DNA from 3 places in the Xanthocytophaga flava genome. Region 1 is predicted to be linked to each of the others. Evidence: riboswitches for the same ligand, from Rfam matches in the RefSeq annotation. Region 1 holds a riboswitch; each other region holds the start of a gene.
What was found. Region 1 has a riboswitch for S-adenosylmethionine ahead of QNI15_RS29255 (patatin-like phospholipase family protein). Riboswitches for the same ligand answer to the same signal wherever they lie in the genome.
Positions count from the first base shown of each region.

Region 2: another riboswitch for S-adenosylmethionine. It lies ahead of QNI15_RS26125 (cysteine desulfurase family protein); the one in region 1 lies ahead of QNI15_RS29255 (patatin-like phospholipase family protein).
Region 3: another riboswitch for S-adenosylmethionine. It lies ahead of QNI15_RS32030 (YceI family protein); the one in region 1 lies ahead of QNI15_RS29255 (patatin-like phospholipase family protein).

Region 1 is NZ_JASJOR010000026.1:113,933-117,131, reverse strand. Features, by position in the region: gene QNI15_RS29260 (Ppx/GppA phosphatase family protein) at 1-903, opposite strand, end outside; SAM riboswitch class I at 1,113-1,270, shown strand; gene QNI15_RS29255 (patatin-like phospholipase family protein) at 1,347-2,393, shown strand; gene metH (methionine synthase) at 2,456-3,199, shown strand, end outside.
Region 2 is NZ_JASJOR010000021.1:55,879-59,077, reverse strand. Features, by position in the region: gene QNI15_RS26130 (DUF4468 domain-containing protein) at 374-949, shown strand; SAM riboswitch class I at 1,177-1,280, shown strand; gene QNI15_RS26125 (cysteine desulfurase family protein) at 1,501-2,664, shown strand; gene QNI15_RS26120 (sterol desaturase family protein) at 2,906-3,199, shown strand, end outside.
Region 3 is NZ_JASJOR010000033.1:30,542-33,740, forward strand. Features, by position in the region: gene QNI15_RS32025 (hypothetical protein) at 135-962, shown strand; SAM riboswitch class I at 1,207-1,309, shown strand; gene QNI15_RS32030 (YceI family protein) at 1,666-2,298, shown strand; gene QNI15_RS32035 (tetratricopeptide repeat protein) at 2,481-3,199, shown strand, end outside.

The sequences.
Region 1 (3,199 bases):
TACCCTTACTTTTTTTACCTTCTCATAGAGGCCTTGTATAATCCCATCAATCAGACCTATTTCAGGCACTTTGATCAGATCAGCATTGGCACACTGCATTACATATAAATATATTTCTGCTGCAGGTACAATCACATCCGCCCGATCAGGGTTCAAACGTAGTTTGTTGATCCGATCTTCTACAGAATGTCGCATTACAAAATCATGAATGGTTTCAATATCGTCCCGACTTACCATTCCACTTACGCTCTGTTGTGTGAACTGATAAAGCTTAGCCATCTCATAAATTTTGCTGATATTCCCTCCCGTTCCTACAGCATAGACAGAATCTGAAAGCCCTGTAAGTTCTTCTTCTAGCCATTCTTTCATAGACTTCCATTGGCGCGCAGCTTTTTTAGGCTCTTCGAGTAATCGTACCGAGCCAATTTTAAAAGACCGAGCTGCAATTTTTTTCTGATTTACATATACATTCAATTCAGTACTCCCTCCTCCTACATCAATGTGCACATAAGTAGCTGCATCCAATTCACGTACTACTACATTGTTAACCAGCTCAGCCTCCTGATTCCCTGTGATAACTTGAATACGCATATTCAGTTTTTCTTGTATCCGCTTCACAATATCTGGTCCGTTTTCTGCTTCACGCATAGCCGATGTAGCACAAAGACGAAACTGGTCTACTTCATGCAATTCAAACAACAACTTACAGGCATGTATAAACTTGGTCAGATTTGCTTCACGCTGAGGACCAATTACGCCAGAATGAAAAACATCCTTTCCCAATTGGAGTGGAAACCGGATGTACTCTACCTGTTTAAAAGATACTTTATCTCCATCATGTAATACCAGACTAATTTGCATACGGGCAGCATTTGACCCTATATCAATGGCACCTAATTTCATAAGTAAAAAATCTGAAGAATGTTTAAGATTTAACAATATGTATCCACACTATTCTTTGCCATCTATCAAAACAAAAATAACACCTTTGTTTTAGATACATTCCCATAGATAGTTCTTATTCCTGTGTATACTATGAATTATTTTATGAAACTGAATCACTATGTATCTATTTTTTATCTTCCTTTTAATTATATACCTTTGTACACAAATGCTTATCCAGAAAGACGGAGGGAATGGACCCAATGATGTCTTGGCAACCGTTTTTCGTTTCAGATATCTTACTACTACCAGAATTGCATCTCTGAAACGTAAAAAAAGGTGCTACTTTCCACCCCAGAACAAACTATTTTCTGGGGAAAGATAAGGAAGAAGCCTCATTTGCAACCCATCAAATGATCCTCCTCTCTGGAACCGCATACGTATAGGCTCTAAAAACAACTGGAATGAGATATCTCTTTTTCCTATTCTTTGCATATTATGCAACTGGTCAATGCTTTGGCCAGGCCACAGCCGTTTATCGAAATCTGGTAATGGAAGGAGGCGGTATTCGGGGTATAGCCTATAGTGGTGCTATTCAGGAACTGGAACGGAGGGGTATGCTGGATTCTGTTATCCGGGTAGGTGGCACATCAGCGGGAGCTATACAGGCCGCACTTCTGGCTGTAGGATATTCGGCAGATGAAATCAAACAACTAATTTATGCCATGCCTGTAAAAAAAATGAACGATGGCCGTTTCGTATTCATAGGTGGTAGCAACAGACTTGTTAAATATTATGGCTGGTACAGGGGTGAAAAGTTTACAAAATGGCTGGAAGAACAACTAAAGGCCAAAACAGGACTTGACAATATTACACTGGGCCAACTGCATACTATGGCAGGCCCAAACGGTATGAGGGATTTATATGTCACAGGCACCAATCTTACCCAACAAAAGGTCGAAGTGTTGTCATACGAAACCTATCCAGCCATGAAAGTATCAGATGCAGTTCGTATTTCTATGTCGATACCTCTGTATTTTAAAGCCATGTTTATAGATTCTCTTGGTAATACTATAGCAAAACCTGCGCCTGGTCAGAAGGTAAATGTAATGGTAGATGGAGGTATTTTAGCTAATTATCCTATTGACCTTTTTGACCAGAACAAGTATTTATACAGGCCACAACCTGAACTTTCTTCAGATACCTATGTATTCAATCCGGAAACACTTGGTTTGCGTCTGGATAGAGAAGAGCAAATAACCTATGACACTCAACAGAAAGGGCTCGCACCCTATGAGATTTACAACTTTAAGAGTTATATGTCTGCCTTTTACACTATTGTCAGTGAAAATCTGAATCGTAACAAACTCAAAACAGAAGACTGGCGTCGGACAATCAGTATCAATACCCTTAACTTCGGACCCAAAATTAAACACCTTTCTAAAGCAGAAAAAGAACAACTAATGGAAAGTGGCAGGTTCGGAACAATTGGATTCCTGCATAAGAAATAATTTTCATCTACTATACTAAGAATATATACCATACATCGACATTAACACATAGCTATACCTACATGACTGACATTCGCGATATTCTCAAGCAACGTATCCTGATACTTGATGGAGCCATGGGAACCATGATTCAACGATATCATCTGACAGAAGAAGACTACAGAGGAGAACGCTTTAAGGATTTCCCCCATGATTTGAAAGGTAACAATGACTTGTTATCTATTACACAACCAGCAATCATTAAGGAAATCCATACCAAATATCTGGAAGCAGGTGCAGATATCATTGAAACCAATACCTTTTCAGGTACTTCTATCGCGATGGCAGACTACCATATGGAAGATCTGGTATATGAATTGAACTATGAGTCAGCGAAGGTAGCAAAAGAAGCGGTAATAGAATTTAATGCAAAATACCCTGAAAAGCCTCGCTTTGTAGCAGGTGCTATGGGCCCAACTAACCGTACTGCATCTTTATCGCCAGATGTTAACAATCCTGGTTATCGTGCCATTACGTTTGATCAACTGGTTGACGCTTATTATGAGCAGGTACGCGGACTTGTTGATGGTGGAGCGGATATACTATTGGTAGAAACCATTTTTGATACGCTTAATGCCAAAGCGGCTTTATTTGCCATTGATTTATTCTTTGTCAATAACAAAGACAAGCAGCCTTTGCCTATCATGGTTTCCGGAACCATCACAGATGCCTCCGGACGTACCCTATCCGGACAGACAACGGAAGCATTCTTAACCTCTGTATCACATCTGCCATTGCTTTCAGTAGGACTTAATTGTGCACTAGGT
Region 2 (3,199 bases), on a different contig from region 1:
ATTTGATTCATAGAAAAGAAGAGATTTTTACTAATGCGAATTTGTTCTTTTTTCGGATAGATAAAGTGTGTCACTCTTTAATTAATTGATATACAGATTGTTGTCTCTGTATATTTAGAGGATGATATGATAAAAGTTATCTTGTAGAAAATAGGTTCCCTATTGAAAAGGAAGGGCTTCATCGGAAATTCTACTGCATGGATCAATAATAAATAGAGCGAAAATAGGGTTTTTGTGTTGATTATTAGGTGTTTAGATGGTTATAATGCGCCTTCGTCAATAGCACACTTACGAGCTAAACTACAACTTCTTACAATTTGTGACATATTTGTAAACAGTAATAGACAAGAGTGAATCATATTATATTTTAGCTATGAAAAAACTGATACTGACTATTGGCGTTGTTTTGATTGCATGTTTAATGAGTAATGCTCAACATGCTGAGTTAATGATGTTTTCTGGAGAGATAAAAGTAGATAAACTGGAAAAAGATGAAGTTTACAAGCACTTATCTGCCTGGCAGCAAGAATATATGCCTAAAGAAACCATACGCGAATCGGATAGAGGAGCAGGAGAAATAAAAGGAACATCCTATCTGGTCTATAATAGTAATGTACACGCAGCAAGTGAAGTTACAAAAGGTTTTATTCTATTTGATTTTAAGTTTGTGGCTATAGAAGATGGATTTCGTTATCAGATAACAAATTTTAGACATGAAGGAAAGATTCGATTCCATACCATTCTAATGACGCCTAGCTTTCCCTACAAGATCAATGCAGTAGAAAAGCCTTGGTATGACCTAGTTTGGAAAGATATAAGAACACAAATAACTCAACAGACACCTAAAATGGTAGCTTCAGTAAAAGAGACTATAGAAAAAGCTGCTTTACTAGCTAGAAACGAAAATGAAGCGAAAGATAGCCTACTAACTCAAATAGGCAACGAATGAACATTTACTATGTGATTCTTCTTGTATCAAACACAAAAAAAGCTTTATAATTGCAACTATAAAGCTTTCTTTGTGTTTGATAATGAGCATTTTATAGGTAAGGCTAACAATGGGGTAAAATAATTCTACAATCTCTATAAAAAAAGTAGACAATTTGTTTGTTATATTATAAACTGACTTTATATTTGTGACATAATCCTGCTAATTAATACCACCATTAATTAGTTAATTTATACAGAGGAAGGGAGAGAACAGGCTCGCAGAACTTCCAGCAACCTTCCGACCACCCGGAAACAGTGCTACATCCTGACCGAATAGGTAAATATAAATTAACAATCATATGCTAAAAAAGACTTATCACCCTACCTGCGAACGAATGTGTTGTTGTTAAGATAGATACATTTTTTCTGTATCGGATCACGCAATACATAAGAGGTTAACCTCTATCCAGACAGTATATTTCCACTCAAATTATGAGTAATCTGACTCTTTTGAGGGAATTTATGATATGTCTGTTCTCAATCTGTTCTGTTATTTATTTATACAACTCTATGGAAATATATTTCGATAATGCAGCTACAACACCTCTCGACTCGCAGGTATTAGAGGCTATGTTACTTTATTTAGGCCGGCATCATGGTAACCCTTCATCAACACACCAATATGGAAGGATAGCTAAAGAAGCTGTGGAATCTGCCCGAAACAAGATCGCAAACCTGTTACAGGCTTCACCTGAAGAAATTTTTTTTACCTCTGGAGCCACAGAGGCAAATAATCTGGCATTAGCAGGAAGTATACACACATTGCGTTTTCGCCATTTTATAACAAGTCCTTTAGAACATGATTCAGTGTTAAAGAGCCTGGATTTTTATCGGAAGAGTTACCAGATACGTGTTAGTCTGGTGGAAACAGATGCATGGGGTAGAGTTAATCTTGGTCACCTTCAATACTTATTACAAAAGAATCCTGCATCCTTTGTAAGTCTGATGCATGGAAATAATGAAATTGGGAATCTGAATGACATAGAAGAAATTGGAAATATATGCCGCACTTATAAAGCTGTATTTCATTCTGATACGGTTCAGACGTTAGGGAAACGGCGGTTAAATCTGTCAAAGATTCCTGTTCATTTTTTGGTTGGCTCTGCTCATAAGTTTCACGGCCCTAAAGGAATAGGCTTTTTGTATGTTAATAAACAAATTCATTTACAACCATTAATACATGGTGGCTCCCAGGAAAAAAGTTTGAGAGCAGGAACTGAGAATGTAGCAGGTATCGTAGGACTGGCAACAGCTTTGGCTCTAGCTTATGAAAACCTGGATGACACACAACATTATCTGCAAAAATTAAAAGGGTATCTGATTCGTAGATTGAAAGAAGTATTTCCTCAACTGGTTTTTAATGGTGATAGCGATCAATTAGATAAGAGTCTTCCCTCTATAGTGAATATTGGATTTCCTGCCTTGGGTGATAGAGCATTGGTGGATATATTAAATGAAAAAGGTATCTATGTATCAGGAGGTAGCGCTTGCTCAAACTTGGTTGAGCATGGCTCACATGTACTCCGGCAGCTGGGCCGTAATCTGGATCTGGAAAATATTCGTTTTTCGTTTAGTAAGTATAATACACTTGCAGAAGTAGAGTATCTAGTTAAAACTTTGTCTACTATTTATAAAAACCAAAATGTATTGCAATATGCTGTTGTGTCTAAGTAATTGTTTTTTAGGTTGTTAGAATAGTTTGAAAATTTTTTATCTTAATCTCTATAAATTCTATAGGAATTATGTATTTTTGTGAGGCAGAATCAAAAGATCTGTTTTGAATGCCCTGAGCAATGGCTAAATGGAATAAAAAATATATGGTGGTAAATGTATTCTTCTTATTCACGGGCTGTTGCCAGGGTATTAAAAACCGTCAAGAAGAGTATCTGCATGTATTACTAAGGCCTTGTTTACTATGAAATTAAATTATCTGGCATTTGCAATTCCTCTTTTTTTGTTGTTCACAGCATTGGAGTATTGGGTCGCAAGAAGACAGCAGAAAGAAGACTATTTCCATTTTGATCGGTCTATTGTCAATATAAGTATTGGTATTGCAGAAAGACTTGCGGATTTATTTACAGTTGGCATTTTCTACTATTTCTACACATACATTCATACTCACTTTGCTGTATTCACTATTAAGCCAAGTGTTTTATTGTGGCTGGCATTGTTCTTATGTACAGATTTTGTGTGGTACTGGTATCATCGC
Region 3 (3,199 bases), on a different contig from region 1:
ACCCTGTTTGTTGTGTTAGTTCATGTAGATAAACAGTTGTGTGCACTTTCATTTAAACTAATTGTAGCTAGATATGCTAGAAAGAGTTTATTTATTGGTTACTTTCGCGCAATTATTCACCTGTCTGTAGTTGTATGAGTAGTAAAAAAGAAGGGAACCAGTACGATAAGATATTTAAGGAGAATTTAGAGTCTGTTACTCTGGCACTGATTGAGAAGGTGCTTCAGATTCAAGTGGCCTCTTACGAGAAAATGCCACAGGAACTACAACGCACAGTAGAAAGAAGGCCTGACCAATTGCTGAAAATTACCGACAAGCAAGGGTACACTTTCTTATTACAGCTTGAATTCCAACTGGTAGATGAAGCTGCTATGGTATATCGGATGCTGGAATACAGAGGTATGCTCTCCCGAAAATATGAATTGCCTGTTAAACAGTATGTAATCTTTCTTTCCGATCCGCAACCGAAGATGCCGACTCATATTGAAGAACCCGATCTTTCCTATGCGTTTCGGTTAGTTCAGTTTTCGACCATTGACTATAAGTTGTTTCTCTCTTCTGAAAAAGGAGATGAGGTCGTATTTGCTATATTGGGTAAGTTTGGCGATACTCATCCGGAAGAGGCAGTTGCTCTTATTGTAGAACGCATAAACCAGACTTCGACAAGCAAAAGTGAACTGCAACGTCACTTGCAACAATTACGTATATTAGCTAACTTGCGTAAACTAACACCTTTTATAGAAATCATGATTGACTCGATTACTCCATACATCAAAAAAGACGATGATTTCCTTTTTAGAGAAGGAAAACTGGAAGGAAAACTGGAAGGAAAGCTGGAAGGAAAGCGAGAAGCCATTCTAAAATTGCTGAAGGACGGAGTATTGACCACTCCGCAACTGGCTTCTTATTTTGATGTGACAGAAGAATTTGTAGAAGAGTTGCGGAAGACTCTCACTAAGTGAGCTGTTTTTTATTCACAAAAATATCGTTGGTCTGGACATTGGTTCAGACCTCTTTTATTTATACTATTTGCTACAGAAATACACTGCTTGAACGGTCACAAAGAAGTATATTAGTCAACCTGAAATCTAGGAAATATATAAATACATAATCTCTACAGAAAAAGTAGGGATATAATTTGGAAATCAAAAATTAGTCTCTACATTTGCATCATCTTACTAATTAAGCACCACCAATTAATTAGTTAATTTATACAGAGGAAGGGAGAGAACAGGCTCGCAGAACTTCCAGCAACTTTCTGACCACCGGAAACAGTGCTACTTCCTGACCTTATTGGTAAAGATAAATTAACAAGACGATGAAACAACTCCTATTCTCAGCATTTGTGAGACGTCTGTTGCACACAACAGGGATGTACTATTTCTTAGTTGAGCCTATGGATTATATCATAGCAAGCCACTATGAAGATAGTGAGTGTTGTTGACAGAAATTTCTATCTGCCATTAGTTATAATCACAAACGTATACTGCCTGCTTTGTCGAGCTGCCTTTTTTGGTAGAGTGGAAATATCATGTCTTTACAATAGAAAATAAGTAACCAATCAACAACTACCTATAACCAATGCTTCCAGAACCCCTGGATTGAGAGATATTCAGGGCTACTGCAAGTTTTATCTTTTGATTTACCACTAAACCAACAGTAATTATGAAACGTATTTCCTTTTTATTCCTTGCTATTATCGCTTCTGCTTTAGTATCCTTTATCGGAAAAGAAATTTCTAAGGGAGAAACAACGCTGAAAGTAGATACACAAGCCAGTAAGCTGGTTTGGACAGGCAAAAAATTTACTGGCCAGCATACAGGCAACATTGCATTGACCAGTGGCAATCTGATTGTAACAGATGGCAAGCTGAAAGGTGGAACTTTTGAAATTGATACTCGAACAATTACTGTTACCGATATTACAGATAGTGAACAAAACGCCAAACTGGTAAAACATTTAAAAGGTGATGACTTTTTTGGCGTAGAGAAATTTCCAAAAGCTACTCTGACAATCACTTCTGCTACCCCAAAGGGAGGAGATGCCTACGACCTTTCCGGGAAACTGACCATCAAAGGTGTAACTAACACAGTTAACTTCCCAGCTGTAGTGAAGATTGAAAAAGACAAAGCTACCGCAACTGCCAAAATAGTAGTAAACCGTACTAAATATGATATTAAGTATGGCTCTAAGTCTTTCTTCCCCAACATTGGAGACAAGTTTATCTACGATGATTTTGAACTGGATGTAAACATTGTTGCTGCCGGACAATCTACTGCTACTGCAAAAGCGAAATAAAACAGCTTTTAGCCTCTAAAGTAAAGTGTAAAAGTATAATTATAGTTAAAGTGTGAATGTAAGAAAGGGAATTAACCAATCTGATTTGACTTTGGGTATGGGCTTTGCCATTGCCTGCCCAAAGTCCAATCTTTCATACCTGTCACTAAAGTACAGCAACCATACAACTCTATACAGTATTGATGAAATTTTACTTCTTACTAGTTCTGCTGGTTTCCTCTGCCGTATTGGCTCAGCGTGTGAGACAGGAAGAGCATCATGCTCATTCGGGTGGAGGAGATCATAATCATCTGGCACATATACAAGCTTATCGACAGGAAACTGTATATGTTCATAATCTTCCTGCCCCGCATTTACTCAAAGGAGTTGGATCTTCTAATCTCAAAATAAAAACCTCTTCTGCACAGGCACAGGCTTATTTTAGTCAAGGGGTTGCTTTATTGCACTGCTTCTGGGATTTTGAGGCCTATCGTGCATTTAAAGAAGCTATTCGGCTTGATTCTGCCGCTCTGATGCCTTACTGGGGTTTGTACAGTGCCATCGGTGCTATTGAAGGAGATGACTTTACAGCCGATAAATTATTGGCTATTCAACAATTGAAAAAGCTAAAAGAAACAGCTTCTGAACATGAGAAGCTATATGCGGATGCAATATTGGCAAGAGATGAAGAACAAGATGGAAGTAAGAAAGAATACCAAAAGAAGCTGGAACTGATCATTCACAAATATCCGCAAGATATAGATGCCAAGTTGTTTCTGGCATTAAGCAAAATGGGAGGGTACGATGCGGCTATGAATCCACGTGAAGGACAGCTATATGCTGAATACCTGTTGCGTGATCTGCTGAAAAATTACCCTGACAATGCGGCTGCTCATCACTACTGGATACATCTGATGGAAAA